Regions from separate parts of the Clostridium neonatale genome, predicted to be linked through region 2. Evidence: riboswitches for the same ligand, from Rfam matches in the RefSeq annotation. Region 2 holds a riboswitch; the other holds the start of a gene.
What was found. Region 2 has a riboswitch for ZMP and ZTP ahead of CNEONATNEC86_RS14095 (phosphoribosylaminoimidazolecarboxamide formyltransferase). Riboswitches for the same ligand answer to the same signal wherever they lie in the genome.

Region 1: it holds a riboswitch for ZMP and ZTP, as region 2 does, so the genes downstream of both, pflB (formate C-acetyltransferase) here and CNEONATNEC86_RS14095 (phosphoribosylaminoimidazolecarboxamide formyltransferase) in region 2, are expected to answer to the same signal.

What each region holds. Positions count from the first base shown of each region.
Region 1 covers NZ_UICR01000002.1:872,417-876,848, reverse strand. Annotated here, with positions in the region: gene pyrE (orotate phosphoribosyltransferase) at 1-580, shown strand, start outside; gene CNEONATNEC86_RS15610 (DUF2334 domain-containing protein) at 685-2,058, opposite strand; ZMP/ZTP riboswitch at 2,247-2,324, shown strand; gene pflB (formate C-acetyltransferase) at 2,708-4,432, shown strand, end outside.
Region 2 covers NZ_UICR01000002.1:536,045-540,476, reverse strand. Annotated here, with positions in the region: gene CNEONATNEC86_RS14100 (DUF4317 domain-containing protein) at 33-1,499, opposite strand; ZMP/ZTP riboswitch at 2,244-2,323, shown strand; gene CNEONATNEC86_RS14095 (phosphoribosylaminoimidazolecarboxamide formyltransferase) at 2,369-3,541, shown strand; gene CNEONATNEC86_RS14090 (acyl-[acyl-carrier-protein] thioesterase) at 3,807-4,432, opposite strand, start outside.

The DNA of each region.
Region 1 (4,432 bases), 340 kb from region 2:
GTTCTTTGTTAATACTGGGAATTATCAAACAGGAAGCCAGCTAGCTAGACTAGGAGAATTTTATGCAGAAGCTATAAAAGAAAACTTCGGCGACAATTATGATATATTATTTGGACCAGCTTATAAGGGAATTCCGCTAGGTGTTACAACAGCTATAGCTTTATCTAATAATTATGATATAGAAGTTAAATACTGCTCTAACAGAAAAGAAGTTAAAGATCATGGTGATACAGGAATACTTCTTGGAAGTAAATTAAAAGATGGTGACAAGGTTTTAATAGTTGAAGATGTTACAACAGCAGGAACTTCAATTTATGAAACAATGCCAATTTTAAAAAGTCAAGCAGATGTTGATGTTAAAGGCCTTATAATCTCAGTTGACAGAATGGAAAAAGGTCAAGGAGAACAATCAGCTTTATGTGAAATAAGGGAAAAGTTTGGCTTCAAAACTTGTGCAATTGTTACTATGTCAGAAGTTATAGAATATTTATATAATAAAGAAATTGATGGTAAAATACTTATAGATGATGAAATAAAAGCTAGAATTGATGAATATTATGCACAATATGGAGCTAAATAATTATTTTAGAAATAAATAAATTTTAATAGTATATTAAATAATATTATTATAAAAACATAGAGATAATTTGTGAATAACAAGTTGCTCTATGTTTTTTATAATTACTATTTTGTTAATTGGCTAATGTGTATTGTTGCATAGTTGTTTTCTTTTAATGATTGTACAATTTGTTTTAATGGTGAGTTTTCATCATATCGAATGTTTATGGAATTGTTATTTGTATCAAAATCTATATATCGAATTTCAATTGATGGATGATAAAAGAAACTATGAAAAATTTCTGGATTAGTATTATTCAATGCATTAATTAATTTTTTTGTATCTTTAGGTTTATCAATGTATCCAAGAGGTGTTGGAACGTATAAATTATTAGTCTTTGTTTTATATAAATGATTTATAGAATCATTATATGGCTCGTAAAGCAATTGAAAATAATTATTTATAACATTTTCTTGTAATTCTGTGGCACTATAATGAGGTGATTCAAAAAAAGTGATAGGAATATTTAATGCAGAAGCGGTATCGATTCCGTTTTCAACAACTTTTTTAGTATCAGAAACGTTATTATTTATGTCTTTTGATAATTCTTCACCTACAGCACTTCTTGAATTACCATGCTGATGAGTATAGCCATGCAAACCTATTTCGGCATTTTTATTTATTAAATAATCTAGTAAATTTACAAATCCAACATTAACCATATTATTTTTAGATAGTAAATCATTATCTATATTATCAGAAGGTGCTTTAAATCTAGGTATCCATCCAACATGGAATTTGATATTATTTTCATATAAATAATCAGCCATAAATTTTACTTTGGCTTGATTTTTATCAGAGAAATTTGAATCTCCACAAGTAAAATCTTCAAAACGTATCATTGCAATGGGGCGGTTAAATTTATTATAGATTGGATTAGGTTGTATTTTTTTTATTGTTGAATTTAGCAATTGTATATTTTGATTCTCAAAATTAAAAATTGCTTCTAAATTAAAAATTTCTTCTATGTCAGATATAGAAATATAGTTTTCATTATTATATTTCAATAAATTGCCGCGAAGTTTTTTCTCTTTTGAATTTGTAGTAAAAGAATTTCTACTTAGAATTATTACATCGTTACTATTATTCTTAATTAACTTAAAAGAATTTTTATATGGTGTAATAGAATAATCTAGCTTTTTGCAAATATAAGGTAAAGGAATATAATATCGTTGGGCTTTAAGTATCATTGGAATATTCGTGATATTTTTTTCGCTTAAAATATCTAATGAAACTCCACGTACTTTTGTTGTAGGCATATTTTCGAATAATATTTTGGGATTATATGAACTTTTAAAAGTATTACTTGGTAGTTTTGAAGAATATAAATTATTATTAATTAATATTGGGATATCATTTATACAGTTAAAATAAAAAAAGAGAGCTAGTATACTGAAAGATATAAGTACCAAAGTATATACCTTTAATTTCTTTTTCATAAATGCATCACATTCCTTTAATGTTTATTTCTATGGACAATATTTGTAAATAAAATCAATTATAAATGTAAAATGTGTCAAAAGTGTGTTAAAATTCAAAAAACATATTAATAAAAACGTATTTTATATAATAAAGAAATATAATAAAAATATTGACAATAATATAATAATATAGTATTTTTATATTATATTAGTCATATGACTGACGGAAGTGGGATAACCACGTGGAGTATGACAAAAAATAGCCGACCGTCTGGGCAATAAGCACAGATAGTAGGCTATTTTTTTATTTATATAAAAATCCCACTACAATATTGCATAAATATAAAAAATATTTTTATAGAATTATATGTAATTACATGAACATTATTACTAAAAATATAAAAACATCATTAGAACCAATATATTTATTGATAATACTTAATAATCAAGTAGATGAATAATAATCAATTAATTCATTATTAGTGTATTTAAAGAATAAATTAACGAAAATGGATTTTAATTGAGAAAAATTTTCATTGACAAGCTTAATGCAATTGGTTACAATATAAGTGTAGAGTTTGAGAAAAATTTAACAAACTCTTGGGATTGTATATAAAATAATTATAAACTTTAATTTTGAAGTTATAAAATTTGGAGGAGGGTGACTATGTTTAAACAATGGGAAGGCTTTAAAGAAGGTACTTGGCAAGAAGGAATTGACGTAAGAAACTTTATACAAAAGAATTATAAATTATATGAAGGTGATGGCAGCTTTTTAGAAGGACCAAGTGAAAAGACAAAGAAAGTATGGGATAAGGCATACGCATTAATAGTAGAAGAAGTTAAAAAAGGAATTATCGATGTTGCAACTGATAGAGTATCAGGTGTTGATAATTACGATGCTGGATATATAGATAAAGATAATGAAGTTATAGTAGGACTTCAAACAGATGCTCCACTTAAGAGAATTGTTAATCCTTTTGGTGGAATGAGAATGGTTCAAAGTTCATTAAAAGAATATGGATATGAACTTGACCCAGCTATTACAGAACATTTCTCTAAATATAGAAAGACTCATAATGAAGGAGTTTTCGATGCTTATACAAAAGAAATAAGAACTGCTAGAACAGCAGGACTTTTAACTGGACTTCCAGATGCTTATGGTAGAGGAAGAATCATTGGTGACTACAGAAGAGTTGCATTATATGGAGTAGATTATTTAATTGAACAAAAGAAGGCAGATTTAGATAGCGAAAGCTTACACGGGGATATGCTCGATGAATTAGTAAGAAAAAGAGAAGAAGTTTCTATGCAAATTAGAGCTTTAGGTGAACTTAAATCTATGGCTGCTAAATATGGAATAGATATTTCTAAGCCAGCTAGTAATGCAGTAGAAGCTGCTCAAAGCCTATACTTTGGATATTTAGCAGGAATTAAGGAAAACAATGGAGCTGCTACTTCATTTGGTAGAACTTCAACATTCCTTGACATTTATATAGAAAGAGATTTAGAAGCAGGATTAATAGATGAAAAAGGTGCTCAAGAAATTATAGATCAACTTATCATCAAGTTAAGATTAGTTAGACACTTAAGAACTCCAGAATATAACGAATTATTCGGTGGAGATCCAACTTGGGTAACTGAATCAATAGGTGGTATGGGTATAAACGGAAGACCGCTTGTAACAAAGAACTCATTTAGATATCTTCATACATTAATAAACCTTGGAACTTCAGCTGAACCAAACTTAACAGTTTTATGGTCAGATAAATTACCAGAAAACTTCAAAAAGTTCTGTGCTGAAATATCAATAAAGACAGATGCTATTCAATATGAAAATGATGAATTAATGAGACCAGTTCATGGAGATGATTATGCAATAGCTTGTTGTGTATCTTCAATGACTGTTGGTAAGCAAATGCAATTCTTCGGAGCAAGATGTAACATTGCTAAATCATTATTATATGCTATTAATGGTGGAGTGGATGAATTAAAGGGAATCAAAGTAGTACCAGGAATTGAACCAATTACTGATGAGGTACTTGACTTTGCTAAAGTAAAAGAAAACTACTTCAAAGTTTTAGAATATGTTGCTAAGATCTACGTTGATACAATGAATATAATTCACAATATGCATGATAAATATGCTTATGAAGCAGTACAAATGGCATTGCATGATACTGAAGTAGGCAGATTAATGGCATTTGGTATAGCTGGTCTTTCAGTTGCAATTGACTCATTATCAGCTATTAAATATGCAAAAGTTAAACCGATAAGAAATGAAAACGGAATTGCTGTTGATTTCGAAGTTGAAGGAGATTTCCCTAAATACGGTAACGATGATGATAGAGCAGATGATTTAGGAGTAGAATTAGTTAATAAATTCTCAAGT
Region 2 (4,432 bases):
ATAAATAATAAGAAAATATAATTTATAATAAATTAAATCAAAGTATCAATACCATTGACATTTGCTTGTTCATCTTCATCAACAGGAATAACAAGATATTTTTTACCATCAATTATCTGTGATTTTATTTGATCTAATTTTTCAGGTTTTACTTGAAGAATAATATCATAGTTTGGATCAGAATGTTTTTCTGGTTTTATTTCAGTTGATACTGAGTTTAAAGCTATATCAGAATTCTTTTCTAAATCTAAGTCAGAGGCTGTTTCTAAATCTATATCAGAATTTGATTCTTCAAGCATATTGTCTGATTGTGGAAAAGATTCATCTAGTGAGTTTGATATTGTATCTAAAGTCTCTTTATCTGAATTTTGTACCGATTCAATTTCGTGTTTTTCTTCTTTTTCAGAATTGGTTTCAACATTTATTTTTGTTCTTTCAAGCTTATTTTGTAATATTTCTACTTGTTTTTCAAGTATTTGTTCTCTTCTTCTTTGTTCATTCGCTTTAAGTATCTTTGGATCAATTAAATGTTCTGCTAAAGGAAGATCATCACCAAAGTTTTCTTCATATGATTTTTCAATCTTAGTAGTAATTTCTTCTGGAACTCCACTTTCTATTAAAAGGTTTTGTATATCCTTCTTTGTTAAGCTTTTAGGCTCAGAATCTGTATCATCATACATTTCATTGTATTCATCTATCATAGTATTTAGATTTTCTTGTACTTCCATAAAAATTTTCTCAGCCTTGGTTTCATCAGCGCTAAACGAATCTTTAATAATTGATTGGAACGTTTCTTTTTGTATAGTAGCAGTTTGTTTTGAATAACAACCTAATACATTTTCCATTAATTCAGGATGTGTATCCTTTGCATTTTTTGTGTAATACATAATGGAGTTAACATCTGAACTACGATCAATAAAAGCAGGAAAAACAAAGCCATTAATTGGTGCTTCAACTATCCAATCTCTAATACGTGCTTTTATTTTATTTTCTTCTTCAAAGTATCTAAGACCAGGAGCTGAAAGTGAAACAGGACATATTGCACATAATACATATTCATATACTTCTTCAGATTCATCTAACTTTGCATTATCATTAGTTTTAGTAATAACATCGTAAGCATCATGAAAAATAAGGATCAAAAAATTACCTGTATAATCATAATTATCTATAATGGATTTGTAAAAACTGTCAAGTAGAGCATCATCCTTTAATTGACTTCTTTTTAGCTGCATAAGGGAAACTTGCTTTTCATTTATAAGGTCTTCACCAACTGGAAAGTTAAGCTCCAAAATGTTATTTCCAATGGAACCAGACAGTACTTTTTTAGCAATTTCTAAGTATTTAAAGTATTCATCCTCGTCTAAATTTAAAAAGGTTTCTCTAAATTTTAAGATAATATGTTTTTCTCCGCTAACATAACAACCACACATTTTTGTGAAGGTGCAGTAATCTTTCTTTAGACGTTTTTTTAATTCTAATATATCTTTCTTTTTCATATAATGACCTCTCATTTCATGAGTTTTTATTAGTACATAGTAAAGAACATGTTACCAAATATAAGTATATTATTCAATTAGCATATCTTCAAGTAAGTAAAAATATATATTAAATTTTTGGAAACATAAAAGCTAAATAAGTTAAAAAATGAATCATATATGAAAATAATGATTGAAAGTTTTCAAAAGTATATAGGATGTTTCAAAAATATAAAAGAAGGTGGTATTATAAAAATATTTATTACATAATATATGGATCAAAATTGAGGATCACAGAGTCTTTGAACTTTAAAAGAAAAATTTATAAAATTAATATATTTTTAATTTTTATAAATAGAAAATATTATAAAGAAAGTATTTTTTAAATATTTGAATGAATAAATTAATAAAGATTCATATGTATATTCTTAAGAATTTGCTTATTTATAGCGGGTTAAAGGCACTTGTAAAAAGATATTTGAAAAAATTTAAAGATTATTTTATGATGCTAACAAAGATAAATATTGGTGTACATAATTGGTCAGAATGAGATAATGTGAATGGTATCACGTTATATTTTTTGCAAAATATAATAAAATAATTTTAAAAAGGAGAAATCTAAAAATAGAATTTTACATGAAACTATCAAGAAATGAAAAGGAGTTTCTTAATAAAGTTACAGCATATATTAAATGAGGTGGCGTAGTAACATTTTTGGAAATGAACATTTATTGACAAGGATAAATTAAAATGATATTTTTTACATATAGGTTATACGACTGACGGAAGTGGAATAAACCACATGAAGTATAACAAATAAAAAGCCGACCGTCTGGGCAAAAGTCCAGGTAGTGGGCTTTTATTGTTTTAAAAGGAGTGTAACAAAGATTATGAAGGAATTAAAATTAAAGTATGGATGTAATCCAAATCAAAAGCAAGCTAGAATTTTTTCAAAAGATGGCGAATTACCTATAAAAATACTTAATGGTAGTGCTGGCTATATTAATTTATTGGATGCATTAAATAGCTGGCAGCTTGTAAAAGAATTAAAGACTGCTACTGGCCTTGCAGCAGCAGCTTCATTTAAACATGTTAGTCCTGCAGGAGCAGCTGTAGCAGTTCCACTAAGTAAAAGCTTAAAAAAAGCATACTTTATTGATGATGTAAATTTATCAGATATTGCTACTGCATATGTAAGGGCAAGAGGTGCAGATAGAATGTCATCTTATGGTGATTTTGTAGCTTTATCAGATGAATGTGATGAGATAACAGCAAAAATTTTATCATGTGAAGTTTCAGATGGAATAATAGCGCCATCATATTCAAAGGAAGCATTAGAAATATTAAAAAATAAGCGTAAAGGCAATTATTTAATAATACAAATCCATGAGAATTATATTCCAAATGAAATAGAGAAAAAAGAGGTGTATGGGATAACTTTTGAACAACAGCGAAATAATATAAAAATATGCGAAGAGCTACTAAATAATATTCCAACTAAAAATAAAATATTACCAGACAGTGCAAAAAGAGATTTGATTATATCTTTAATTATATTGAAATATACCCAATCTAATTCTGTGTGTTATGTGAAAGATGGGCAGGCAATTGGTATTGGTGCAGGACAGCAATCTAGAATTCATTGCACAAGACTTGCAGGAAACAAAGCAAATGCATGGTTTTTAAGACAAAGTCCTAAAGTTTTTAACCTTCCTTTTAAACAAGGAATAAAAAGAGCAGATAAAGATAATGCAATAGATGCATATATTTCAGATGATTATATGGATATGCTATGTGATGGCTCATGGAAAAATATTTTTACTGAAAAACCATATCCGTTTACTAGGGATGAAAAGAAAGAATGGCTAAAGAATCTTAAAGGCGTTTCTTTAGGATCAGATGCATTTTTTCCATTTGGAGATAATATAGAAAGTGCTAAAAAAAGCGGGGTTTCTTATATAGCTCAAACAGGAGGATCAATAAGAGATGATAATGTAATAGAAACATGTGATAAATACAATATAGTTATGACATTTACGGAAATACGATTGTTTCATCATTAAAAACATGCTGATATGAGTTATATTTTGATTTGATTTTGAAGTTTTAATTAATAATATATCCATTTAATTAGTTCATCGATAATTATTTTTTGTAAAAAATATAATTGCTATAAATAATAATATTTTAGAATAAAAACCTTACTTAACATTAATCCATAAAAGAATCCACAAGTATGAGTGACATGTTTAACAATTTAAATAGGGTCATGTTATTGATAATAATTCATAAAACATGACTATTTTTAATTTACCACATAAGACTAGACTATTTTTTCTTCCATATAAATTGTAAATTTGTAAGAAGAGTTACATTATTACGTGTGATATTATGAATGGTAATAATATTGTCGCTATCATTATCAATTACTTCAGAAGAAATATGTAATATATCTCCATCAGTTGTTTCTTTTTTAAATAGTACTTTAATATTATATAATTTATATTCATTTAAAATAGACCTTGGTAAAGTATCTATTGCCATCTCCATATACTTTACATTATTAACATGTCCATTAGAGTCTATATCACTATATCTAACAGGGTAGTCTTTTATATAGTCCTCTTTTTGAATTTTAGGAATATCATCTAAAGGAGGTGCCTCATCTAATTCTCCATCAAGTCCATATATTTCGCTTTGGGCAGGGGATATTCTCATAGGACGTCTTTTTTCAAAATCTATTAATATAGCTGTTGAAAAAACTTCACCTATAACTTTTCCTTCAGAGTTTTTTATAGTATTTTGTCTATAACCATAGAACTTTTTTGTACCTAGGACCTTAGTGTCAACAGTTATTGTATCTCTAAATTTAGGATATTCATATATAGTTATATCGTATTTTAAAAGTACCCATATACATTGATTATGAACAAAGCCTTCTTTAGTTTCTCCTA